DNA from 4 places in the Paenibacillus sp. CECT 9249 genome. Region 1 is predicted to be linked to each of the others. Evidence: predicted binding sites of a transcription regulator. Region 1 holds the regulator's gene; each other region holds the start of a gene.

Region 1 (3,147 bases):
TCGCGACGAATTGCGTCTTTTCATGAAATTGAACGATCCCGCAACGGTTTATTGGCTCGAGGCGAACGCTAACTTCCGCAGCAAGTCGCTGCAAATGTTCGCCGTTCCGGCCGATGTCAGCCGGCAACTGAAGGAATATTTCTTCGACGCCAAGAAGAGCATTATTATGACTTCCGCCACGCTTACGGTGGATAAATCGTTTCAGTACTTTTGCGAGCAATTGGGACTCGTCGAGGCGCAAGAACAAGAGAAGCTCCGCAGCGTTCAGCTTCCGTCTCCGTTCCAATACCGCAAACAGGCGCTCGTCGTCATTCCCCGCGATTTTCCGACGTTGAAAGGATCGTTCGCAGACGCCGATTTCATCGCAAAACTGGTGGAATCGCTTGCGGAAACGGCGGTAGCGACGCAAGGACGGATGCTTGTCTTGTTTACATCGTACCGCATGATGAAGCAAGTATACGAACCTTTGAAAGAAATACTGAACGCCAGCAATATTCAAGTTCTGGGACAGGGCATCGATAGCGGCAACCGCAGCAAGCTGACGCGCCGTTTCCAGGATCAATCGGCATCCGTATTGCTCGGAACGAGCAGTTTCTGGGAAGGCGTCGATTTGCCGGGGGATGCGTTAACTTGTCTCGCCATCGTGCGCTTGCCGTTTCAGCCGCCGAATCATCCGCTGATGGAAGCGAAATCGGATCTTTTGCAAAAACAGAAAAAAAATCCGTTCATGAAGCTTTCCGTGCCGCAAGCGGTCATCCGTTTCAAGCAAGGATTCGGACGTCTCGTTCGAACCGCGCAGGACCGGGGCATCGTCATTATATACGATACGCGCGTCATTGAATCTTACTATGGCAAATATTTTTTATATTCCTTGCCTGGACCGAAAATGGAGCATATGCCGCTCCACCAAATCGTTCCGAGAATACAAGAATGGCTGTCGCAAAACGAAGAAATGGAGGTTGCCGATGAAAGCGGAGAAAATATCTGAAGCGGTCGTGCGCCGTCTTCCGATTTATTTGCGTTATCTAAACGAATTGCAACAGCGGGAAGTGTTGACCGTATCGTCGCAAGATTTAGGATTGAAATTGGATTTGAACCCCGCGCAAATCCGTAAAGATTTGGCCTATTTCGGTGAATTCGGACGCAAAGGCATCGGCTACGATGTCGCTTATTTAATTCAAAAAATCAGACAAATATTGAAACTGAATCAACCTATTAATGTAGCGCTCGTCGGTGCCGGGAACTTGGGTCATGCGTTGAGCAATTATAATGCCTATTTAAAAGACAACATGAAAATCGTTGCCGTCTTCGACGCGTACGAACCGAAGATCGGTTCGAAATTGAACGCTTTGACCATTCAACCGATGAGCGAGCTGAAGGAGACGGTCCAACGGTTGAACGTACGAATCGGCATTATTACGGTTCCGGCCGCGGAGGCGCAGCATGTCGCCGATCAATTTATCGATGCGGGGGTAAAGGCGATCTTGAATTTTGCTCCGGTCATTTTGAAAGTGCCGCCTCATATTCGAATCCATACGGCCGATTTCACGACCGATCTATTAAGCCTGGCCTATTATTTGCAAAACGAAAAGGAGTCGGAAGAACATGACGAAGCAATGGATGATTAAAAACGGGTACTTCGCCACACTGGACGCGGATCGGCCGGTTGTATACGGATATATGGTCATCGAAGACGACTTGATCCGTTACGTCGGCGGCGATCTTCCGGACGACTTGCCGGATGAGATCGAAACGGTGGACGGCAAAGGCTTGTTCTTCATGCCGGGCTTAATCAACACGCACGGACATGCCGCCATGTCTTTGCTGCGCGGATACGGGGACGATCTTGCGCTGCAAGTGTGGCTGCAGGACAAAATGTGGCCGATGGAAGCCAAATTTACGTCGCAAGACGTATACTGGGGCACCGCCCTATCCGTGCTCGAAATGCTCAAGGGCGGCACGACGACGTTCCTCGATATGTACGATCATATGGACGAAGTGGCGAAAGTAACGGTACAATCCGGCATTCGCGCCTGCTTGATGCGCGGCGCCATCGGGTTATGTCCGGAAGAGGTCCAAAAAGCCAAATTGGCGGAAGCCATTCAGTTCGCGCAGGATTGGCATGGCAAGGCGGAAGGGCGTATTACGGCGATGATGTCTCCGCACGCTCCTTATACTTGCCCGCCCGCTTTTATCGAACAATTCGTGCAGGCGGCCCACGATCTCGATTTGCCGCTGCATACGCATATGTCGGAAACGCGCGCCGAAGTCAAGCAGAATGTGAAAGATTACGGTTTGCGGCCGGTCGCTCATTTGGAGAGACTTGGCTTTTTCTCGCGTCCTTCGCTAGTGGCCCATGCGGTTCATTTAACGGACGACGAAATCGAGGTGCTTTCGCGCCATCAAGTAAGCGTGTCGCATAATCCCGGCAGCAATCTGAAGCTGGCGAGCGGCGTAGCGCGCGTTCCCGAACTGCTCAAAGCGGGCGTTACCGTATCGCTCGGCACCGACGGCGCCGCCAGCAACAACAATCTCGACATGTTCGAAGAAATACGATTGGCGGCTCTCATCCATAAAGGCGTCTCCGGCGATCCGACCGCGGTTCCCGCCGCCGAAGCGCTCCGCATGGGGACGGTATATGGCGCGCGTTCGATCGCTTTGAACAACGTCGGCTTGCTGCAAGCCGGCATGAAGGCCGATTTCATCGCGATCGATATCGATCAAGCGCATTTTGTGCCGCACACCGATCTCATTTCTCATGCCGTCTATTCCGCGTCGGCGAAAGACGTGGCTCATGTCTGGGTGGACGGCAAGCCAATTGTGCGGGACGGCGAATGCCTGACGTTGGATGAAGAAAAAGTGCGCCGCGAAGCGCAGGCTTGCTTCGAAGGCTTGCTGCAGCGGTAGAAAGGATATTTGCCGGCATGAATAAAAGGAAATGGATTATCATCGTCTTGTGCGCCGCGGTCCTGCTCTTGATCGGCCTGCATCAATATTACGTTTATATTCAAACCCCGGTTTGGAACGAGGAGAACGAAGCGAGCCGCATCGCGTTGCGGGAAAGCGACTTGGCCGAAGTCACCGCGGTTCAAAAATCGGTGTGGGAAGACGTATATTGGGTCGTATCCGGACAAAATGAACAAAAGC
Region 2 (3,147 bases), 220 kb from region 1:
CGCCGGGAAGTCGAGCCGTTCGAATTTGCGTTCGAGCAGCGCGCCCATGCCCATGGAGTCTTGCGTGCCGAAACGGCAGAATGAAGAACCGACGCATGTTTTGACAGTACGGAGCGATTTGGCGTACGCATAGCCGGACGGCATGTCAAGCTCCTCCCATACTTTCGGCAAATCCTGTTTCTTGACGCCGATTAAGTCAAGCCGTTGTCCGCCCGTCATTTTGACGACCTTCACATCGTATTTCACGGCCACCTCGGCGATTTTTTTCAATTCCTCCGGCGTCGTAACGCCGCCGTACATGCGCGGCACAACAGTATAGGTACCGTCCTTTTGGATGTTGGCGTTCATCCGTTCGTTGACGAAACGGGACGATTTGTCATCTTCATATTGGACAGGGCGGATCATGCCTAAATAGTAATTCAGCGCGGGACGGCATTTCGAACAGCCCTCCAAATTGCGCCAACCGAGCACATGCATCGTTTCTTTAATCGTTCCGAGTCCCTTCTCGCGAATCGCCGCCACAATCTCGTCACGGCTGAGCGCCGTACAACCGCAAATGCCCTGCTTGCTCGCAACGGCATCGTATCGCTCGCCTAATTCCAGCTGCAATAGTTGTTCAACCAACGGTTTGCATCCGCCGCAAGAACGCGTCGCCCCCGTTTGGGCTTTAATTTCGTCGACCGTCGTCAAACCTTGCTCTCTTATAGCGTCGACGATCGCTTTCTTGTTCACTCCGTTGCAGCCGCATATGATTTCGTCGTCGGCCATCTCGGCGGCCGCGTTGCTCTTTTCCGCACCTCCGCAGCAACCTGTTCCCATGATGGAAGCATACATCTCTTTCGTCATTTCTTTGCCCGTTTTAATCCACTGCTGCAGGCGGGACGATTCGGATACGTCCCCGAACAGCACGGCGCCTACGACGCGGTTGCCGCGCAGCAATATTTTTTTGTACGTATTGTTCCAATCGTCCTGCGTTCGAATCACTTGCAGATCCGGCCTGTTCTCGAATTCCCCGGTAGAAAAAACGTCGACGCCGGAAATTTTCAATTTCGTCGACAGCACCGACCCTTCGTACGGCTTCGTCTCCACACCGCATATATGTTTGGCAAGCACCATGCCCTGCTCGAACAACGGCGCGACCAAACCGTAACTGACGCCGCGATGCTCGCAGCATTCTCCGACCGCATATACGTCCGGAGCGGACGTTTGCATGAAATCGTTGACGATAATCCCCCGATTGAAGTTGATTCCGCTTGTTTTGGCCAGTTCGGCATTCGGACGAATGCCTACCGACATGACGACGAAATCCGTCTCGAGTTCCGTGCCGTCGTCAAACCGCAATCCGCTTACTCTTTGGTCCCCCGCTATTTCCACCGTTCGCTTGCCCATTGCGAATTTCAAGCCTTGCCGTTCCAATTCGCGCTTCAACATGGCCGCCGCCTCGTCATCCAACTGGCGTTCCATCAATCTGTCTTCCAGATGAACGACGGTTACGTCCATGCCTAGCCCGAGCAATCCTTTGGCGGCCTCCAAGCCAAGCAATCCGCCGCCGATTACCGCCGCTTTCTTGAATGTGCGCGCGGCTTCGATCATCCGGCTGCAGTCTGCAATGTCTCGGAACGAGACGATTCCCTCCTTATCGATTCCGGGAATAGGAAGCATGACCGGATTCGAACCTGTTGCGATAATACATTTGTCGTATGCGACCGAGACGCCCTTGTCCGTGTGCACCGTTTTGTTTGCCGTATCGATATGAGTCACGGTTGTTCCGGTATGAAGCGTAATATTATTTTCCCTATACCAATTCCAGTCGTTTAAAATAATATCGGAAATCGATTTGCTTCCCTCAAGTACATAGGACAGCATAATCCGGTTATAGTTCGGATGCGGCTCACTGCCGAATACGGTAATATCGAACGATGAAGACAGCTTCATTACTTGCTCCAGCGCACTGACGCCCGCCATTCCGTTTCCGATCAATACAAGCTTCTCGCGCTCTTGGCTTCGCATATCGAATACCTCCCCTGTGTACGAAGTAATTCGAGTATACATTCAACGGTTTTCGAACGATGTGATAAATTTCACAGCGCAGAATGCCAAGTTTGAACGATAATGCAAAGACCGGATCCATTGCGCGCTCGTCGCGCTTTAGATCCGGTCTTCGCCGTATGTATGCCGCTATTCCATTGTAATTATGTATGCAAATCGAATTTTTATTTGATAAGGTTGGAGGACGGGTCGACTTCCGTCGTTTTCACGAAAATTTCAACCCGGTCATTTTCATTCAGCATATGATTTAACGGTTCTGCGGATACTTCCTTATCATTCACTTTAATCCCCCACTCCATCGTCGGATCGAGGGCAACATCGTTGACGGACACGATCGATTCGCCGTCTTCGGAAACCTTGACGATCCCGCTTCCTTCCAGAATGTCGCGTACTTTAATGCCTTCCTTAAAGTCGGCGATGATCGTATTCGTCAAGTTTGGCACAATTTTCCCGCCGTTGATTTCGAGCGTCGTCGTCGGCACTTTCTCCGTTTTCAATTCGGACTCCATTCGAGGTGCTTCCGTCTGAAGCGCTTCCTTCGGCGAGCACGCGCTTCCGGTAATCAGCAATAGCGCCGTGCCAGCTCCGAATATGAGCTTCGTCAACTTCATAACTACACTCGCTTTCTAGTTGTAATCGTACTTAATAGATTCATTATGCAACAAGATAAGCGCGAAAAAGTTTCAAAGAGATGACAATTTCGTTGGAAACAAGCGAATGCGCGTGCAGATCCGCTCCGGCGATTAGCGCAATTTCGCTTTTTGCAGCCTTAGCGCATTGACGATGACGGACAGCGAACTAAGCGCCATCGCCGCCCCCGCAACCCACGGGGCAAGCAAGCCGGCGGCGGCAATCGGAATGCCGATCGCATGATACGCCAGCGCCAGGAACAAATTCTGTTTCATATTGTTCATCGTTTTATGGCTTAAGTGGATCGCGTCGGGAATGCTGTTCAAATCTCCCCGAAGCAGCGCGACATCCGCGGCTTCCATCGCAATCTCGGATCCGTTGCCGATCGCGATGCCAATATCGGCCGCGGCCAATGCCGAAGCGTCTTTGATGCCGTCTCCGATCATCGCCACTTGATGGCCTTGTACC
Region 3 (3,147 bases), on a different contig from region 1:
TATAACACAATCGCCACCGCCGTTTTAGCTGCCCGGCATTCTACGTACAACGTTCCCGGCAAGGCAAGGGACGCGCTGCAAACGGATCGAGCAATGAACCGTCCCGCATCGCCCAACATCGCATCCTGGGCGACGCGCCTGCCGCCTTTATGCGAACAGGCCGGCGATAAAGTCGAACAAGCGCATGAGCCAATCCCATAAGAAGAAACGCACTTCCGTCTCGCCCGCCGCAGCGGCCGCGCCGACATTGATTCTCTCCGCGCCCTGCTCCGCTTTTCCGTTCGCTTTGACGCTCTTCGCATCCGTTTTGGCATCGGCATTCCCTTGTGCCGCTTGCTCCTGGCCGTCGCGGGATTTAGCGACCGCTTCGCCCGTTCCCGCATCGATAAAGCAGAGCGGAGGAAACAAGACGCACCACCAATTCTGTCCCTCGCCTTTGCCCAAAGTCACCCGTACCGCCTCGTAATCCCCGGCGGGATATACTTGATCGCCGTACATTTTTGTCGGAAACGGCACGTTGCCGAAATCGACCTGATAGCCGTAATCGATTTGTTTTGCTTCCAATTCCTCCGCCACAATCGCCTCAATTTCGGACAAATGCGTCGTTACGATCCGGCGCGCTTCTTCCAAACTTTGCGGTTCTTCAAGCTGTTCGACCCATGTATTCATTTGCGCGACAATCTTGTCGCGGATTTGCCTTTTCACTGCCTGATCGGCAGCGCTATCCGAGTTCGCCAAAATGCGCAGGCGAATCGATTCTTGCGGAATCGCGCCTTGCACAACCGCCGCATCCGTGCGGTTCAACTCCCAACTCATCATCATAGTAACCAAAGCGAATATAATAAAAGCGGCAAAAAGTCCCGATTTACGCAACATACCAAAACGCCTCCCTAGCAGCGCTATCATAGGATCGCCGTTCGATTATCGATGGTTCGAGCGGCTATGTATAAGTGCTGAAACTATAAGAGACTCATGAGTTCTATTGATCAGTATGCCCGTATGCGGAAAACTTAAACCTATCAATCTATTAAATTTTCTATCAAAAAAAGGGCCGCTGACTCCGCAGCGCCCCTTGTCATCATTTTCCCAGTCTCATTGTCGTCTGTTAACGCTTTTGCCTAGTAACCGTATGCATTCGAACGGTCGGCAAGCGTAACAATCATTTCTTCCTCTTCCTGAAAGTGATTCATCAGTACTAGATAAGCCTGTGCCAAATAAGAAGCCATCTCCGTCGCAGCTTCCGGCCGAATCGGCAGCACTGCACGGTCCAGCGCCCCCAGAAAAGCCAATACGTACTGCTCGGCCAACTCGTGGCCATGCTCCATCGCGCAAAACTGCTCGGGCTCTTCGCCGAAATACCAAGCGATCATCGGAAATAGCGTTTCATCTTCCCATCTGGCATGGGCGGCCAGTTCGCTCATATAGGATACAACCTTCTTTTTCAGACCGGTGATGATGTGAATCAGTTGCTCGTCATGCCGCTCCCGCACGATGGTCTGTGCAGCCTCGCGCAGTTCCATCAGCCCTTTCCGAAGGGCCGCATGCTCTTCCTTCAATCGGTCAACCGCCTCTTCCAAAAGATACAACGGGTGATTCAATATCTCTTCTCCAATGGTCAGTCCGGCATAAGTTTTCATCATGCATCCCTCCATAAATATGCTTTCGTCGCTTCCTTACATTAAGAGTATAGAAATACGGAAAAATCGTATGTGAATTAATTCACTTATCAATCGCATTACCCGGTACACTTCTGTGACATTTCTTTCACATTGCGCGACGCCTATGCCCTCGGCACGATCCGGAGTTGGCAGCACTGTGACTCTTATCATTCGATTTGGGCTTGCATTCGGCTATGCTAGCAATAGGGAATGAAGATATTTTGCCTGAAAGGAGTTGCGTATGCCAACCGTTATTTCAAACACCGAAGTTGCCGGGAATATATGGCTTCTGACGGTCGAAGGCGAATTTTCAGGCGGGATGGGCCAATTTTATATGCTCCGCGCATGGAAGAATGATCCGCTGCTGTCACGTCCTCTTAGTATTTTTAATATCAAGCCGGGCATGATTCAATTTTTGTACAAGGTGCGCGGGAAAGGCACAATGAGATTGGCGCGGCTGAAACCTGGAGATTCGATCGGACTGGAAGGACCGTTCGGGAACGGCTTTCCGAATTTGAAAGGAAAAATCGCGCTTGTTGGCGGAGGCGTGGGGATCGCCCCGTTCTATTATGCCGCCAAACAATTGCCCGCGGCCGACGTTTATTTAGGCTTTAGCCACGAACCGTATCTGGTCGATGAATTTCGCCGGGCAGCAAGACGCGTTATACCGAAATTCGGGCTAAGTCTGGTGAATGATCTGGAGATCGGATTATATGATGCGATCTTCGCTTGCGGCCCGAACGCCATGATGCGAGCGCTCGCGCAAAAAGCGGAGCATACGGGAACGGCCGTCTATGTATCGTTGGAGAAGCATATGGCTTGCGGCATCGGGGCTTGTCTCGTTTGCAGCGTAGTTTGTAAAGAGGGAAACAGGAAAGCTTGCGCGGACGGTCCGGTATTTCTAGCGAGGGAAGTGAACTTTGATGCGGAATATGGTTTGTAATGTGGCGGGCATTCCGTTTGCCAATCCGGTCGTGATGGCTTCGGGAACGTTCGGCTTCGGCATGGAATATGCCCGAATATACGATATTAATAAGCTTGGCGGCATTGCCGGCAAAGGATTGACGTTCCGTCCGAGAACCGGGAACGTCGGCTTTCGAGCATGGGAAACCGCGTCGGGAATGATGAACAGCGTCGGGCTGGAAAATCCGGGCATTCCCGCTTTCCTGGAGCGAGAGATGAAATTTATGGAGACGATCAAGCCGGTAAAAATTATTAATCTTGGCGGCAGCGATGTCGATGAATATGTGCTTGGCGCACGCGCAATCACGGAGTATACGATGAAACGGAGATTGCAAGGGGGTCAAGGCGTCGATATGATGATCGAACTAAACATTTCGTGCCCGAATGTGAAAGATGGCGGGTTGGCTTACGGAATCAGGACAGACATGGCCCGAACGGTCGTGCGCGAGGTCAGGGCGGCAACATCGCTTCCGCTTGCGGTCAAGCTGTCGCCGAACGCCGAGAATATCGTCCAAATGGCGGCAAT
Region 4 (3,147 bases), on a different contig from region 1:
TGGCCAAGGAAAATGTTTTGGCGACCTTTTTCGTGCTTGGCGAGCAAGCCGAAGCGCGGCCTGAGCTTATTACACGTATCGTTAACGAGGGACACAGCATCGGTAACCATACGTATAATCATAACTACAAACAGCTTTATTCCGATTTTCGCGAGTTTTGGCGGCAAATAAAAAAGACGGAAGACATTCTCGATTCGATCGCGGGCATCAGGCCGTCGATGATTCGCGCGCCGGGAGGGACGTACACCAATTTTGACGAAGGCTATTTCTCCTACTTGGAGCAAGGCGGTTACCTCGTCTACGACTGGAACGTCGACAGCGGCGACTCGAAACGCAGAAACGTACCCGCATCCGAGATCAAGAAGGGCGCCAAAGCCGAAAACATCAAAGGGGATGTCATCGTCCTGATGCATGACGGCGGCGGACATGAGGAAACGGTGAAGGCCTTGCCGGACATTATCCGTTATTACAAGGACAAAGGATATCAATTTGCGCCGCTCACGCCCGACGTGAAGCCAATTCAGTTCGGCGTCGCTTCGAAAATCAAATGGAACCGCGCGCAGCCTTCCGAAGCTTGGCTGAAGGAACACGTCTCCGCCAACGCCGCCGTGCTGACATCGACCCAGAAGCAGCCGGAATTGCCGCTCCATATTATTAACGGGAAAGATACGGTCTCGTTGCAAAATAACGAATACAAACAGTTTGAACGAAGCTATTACGTACAACTGAGGGCGGCCGTAGAACGGTTCGGCGGAACGGTACGCTGGAGCCCGGAGTCCAAAAAAGCGGAAATCAGGCTCGGCGGATCGAGCATCGTGCTGGAGTCGGCTTCGGGAAAAGTGACGGTATCCGAGCCGCGCAAGGAGCCGCGAAGCTTCCAATCATCCATGTGGCTGACGGACGGAACGACGTATATTTCGGTGCGGAATTTGGCGGAAATGATGAACCGGCAAGTCGCGGACTATACATTGACGGAAACGAAGCGGGAAGTCGTTTTGAAATGACCGTCTAAATCTCGCTAGCTTTGCAAACAAATGGAACAAACCATATTTTTTAAAATGTTATTTAATAACGTTGAGTTGCATTTTAATAAGTGTTGTGATTTTCTTACTCGCTTTCTTAATGACGTCTTCAAGGATTTCAATGATTAGTTGGCAATATTTCTTGTAATTTTCAAAGGTTGTTTCTACTGCTTTTAATAATGAGCTTTTTGCGGACGGCTTCATTATGAAGCCGTCCGCGCTTGCCGCTCGGCGTCTTGCCGCCGCTCGGCCACTCGAATCCCCACTCCGTCGCTCGTTGCTTCACCGCTCGCTGATGAAATCTCAACTTTTTGAATGCGATCGGCAATCATTTTTGCTTAATCCATTACGATTGTGTGACGTTTAACGGAAAGTTCGGATTTTAGTCACCGCGGTATTTTAAAACGTGATAAATATCACAATCCCATATTGATCTATCTGACATAATGTTTGACAGAAACAACGAGAGAAAGGTGGAAGAATAAACCAATGGATACGGTTATACTGTCACGCATCCAGTTCGCGTCGACGACGATTTTTCACTTCTTCTTCGTGCCATTGTCAATCGGGTTGGCGCTGCTTATCGCGATAATGGAAACGATGTATGTCGTCAAAGGCAAAGAAGAATATAAGAAAATGGCGAAGTTTTGGGGAAAGCTATTTTTAATTAACTTTGCCGTAGGGGTTGTGACGGGGATTATCCAGGAATTTCAGTTCGGCATGAACTGGTCCGACTATTCCCGGTTCGTCGGGGACGTGTTCGGCGCGCCGCTGGCGATCGAGGCTTTGTTGGCCTTCTTTATGGAATCGACCTTTATCGGGTTGTGGATCTTCGGTTGGGACCGTTTGTCCAAGAAGGTTCATTTGGCCTGCATTTGGCTCGTAGCCGCCGGAACGACCATATCCGCTTTCTGGATCTTGGTGGCGAACTCGTTTATGCAAAGACCGGTCGGTTTTGCGGTCAATAACGGCCGAGCGGAAATGAACGACTTTTTCGCGTTAATTACGAACGGTCAAGTGCTTGTCGAGTTTCCGCATACGGTCTTTGGCGCATTTGCGACAGGCGCATTCCTGATCACGGGGGTTAGCGCTTGGAAGATTTTGAAAAAGCAAGATGTCGAATTTTTCAAAAAATCGTTTAAACTCGGCGTTATTGTCGCTTTAATATCCTCTTTCTTAGTCGCTATTTACGGACACCAACAAGCGCAATATTTGGTTCATACGCAACCGATGAAGATGGCGGCGGCCGAGAGCTTGTGGGACAATAGCGAAGACCCGGCCCCTTGGACCGTCATTGCGGCCATCGATCCGGATAAGCAAGAGAATAAGATGGAACTCAAAATCCCTTACCTGCTCAGCTTCTTGTCTTATAGTAAGTTCTCGGGAGAGGTGCGCGGCATGAAGGAGCTGCAAGCGGAATACGAGCAAACGTACGGACAGGGCAACTATATTCCTCCGGTACGGACGACATTTTGGAGTTTCCGCATAATGGTGGCGGCCGGATCGCTTATGATATTGCTCGGCATGTACGGTTTATATTTGGCGATGAAGAAAAAACTGGACAGGCCCAACAAGTGGTTTATGAGACTTATGGTCTTCGGCATTTTCCTGCCGCATATCGCCAATGCATCCGGTTGGATTATGACCGAGATCGGTCGACAACCTTGGACCGTCTTCGGGCTCATGCGCACGGAGGACAGCATTTCGCCTAGCGTCACTTCCGGAGAAGTTCTATTCTCGTTACTGTCGTTTTCCACAATTTATACGATTTTATTAATCGTAATGATATCCTTGTTTGTACGTGTCATCAAGAAGGGTCCGAATGCGGTGGATAAGAACGAAGCGCATTCTATCGATCCGTTCGATGGGGAGGTAAACCATGCTTTCTCTAAATGAGCTTTGGTTCATACTTGTCGCGGTATTGTTTATCGGCTTTTTCTTCCTGGAAGGATTTGATTTCGGCGTTGGGATGTCAACGAGACTGCTCGCGAAAACCGACGGAGAACGCCGCGTATTGATTAATTCGATCGGTCCGTTCTGGGATGCCAACGAAGTTTGGCTGCTGACGGCGGGCGGTGCGATGTTCGCGGCCTTCCCGCACTGGTACGCTACGTTGTTCAGCGGC

The links. The regulator Rex, encoded in region 1, represses fermentation and respiration genes when NADH is low (regulators of the CRP and FNR family bind a similar motif). The targets are predictions, from matches to a motif close to TTGTGAAATATTTCACAA.
Region 2: the regulator Rex is predicted to act here: its motif matches at 2,070-2,087, upstream of nirB (nitrite reductase large subunit NirB).
Region 3: the regulator Rex is predicted to act here: its motif matches at 1,708-1,725, upstream of LQ229_RS02780 (hemerythrin domain-containing protein).
Region 4: the regulator Rex is predicted to act here: its motif matches at 1,427-1,444, upstream of LQ229_RS06495 (cytochrome ubiquinol oxidase subunit I).

The regions. Positions count from the first base shown of each region.
Region 1 is NZ_CAKKLI010000004.1:245,162-248,308, forward strand. It holds gene dinG (ATP-dependent DNA helicase DinG) at 1-988, shown strand, start outside; gene LQ229_RS06265 (redox-sensing transcriptional repressor Rex) at 966-1,628, shown strand; gene LQ229_RS06270 (amidohydrolase) at 1,606-2,907, shown strand; gene LQ229_RS06275 (DUF5590 domain-containing protein) at 2,925-3,147, shown strand, end outside.
Region 2 is NZ_CAKKLI010000004.1:22,389-25,535, reverse strand. It holds gene nirB (nitrite reductase large subunit NirB) at 1-2,010, opposite strand, end outside; gene LQ229_RS05085 (hypothetical protein) at 2,214-2,660, opposite strand; gene LQ229_RS05080 (heavy metal translocating P-type ATPase) at 2,793-3,147, opposite strand, start outside.
Region 3 is NZ_CAKKLI010000002.1:170,258-173,404, forward strand. It holds gene spoIIR (stage II sporulation protein R) at 148-876, opposite strand; gene LQ229_RS02780 (hemerythrin domain-containing protein) at 1,119-1,640, opposite strand; gene LQ229_RS02785 (dihydroorotate dehydrogenase electron transfer subunit) at 1,900-2,601, shown strand; gene LQ229_RS02790 (dihydroorotate dehydrogenase) at 2,582-3,147, shown strand, end outside.
Region 4 is NZ_CAKKLI010000005.1:31,560-34,706, reverse strand. It holds gene LQ229_RS06500 (polysaccharide deacetylase) at 1-1,004, shown strand, start outside; gene LQ229_RS27090 (hypothetical protein) at 1,174-1,308, opposite strand; gene LQ229_RS06495 (cytochrome ubiquinol oxidase subunit I) at 1,512-2,918, shown strand; gene cydB (cytochrome d ubiquinol oxidase subunit II) at 2,902-3,147, shown strand, end outside.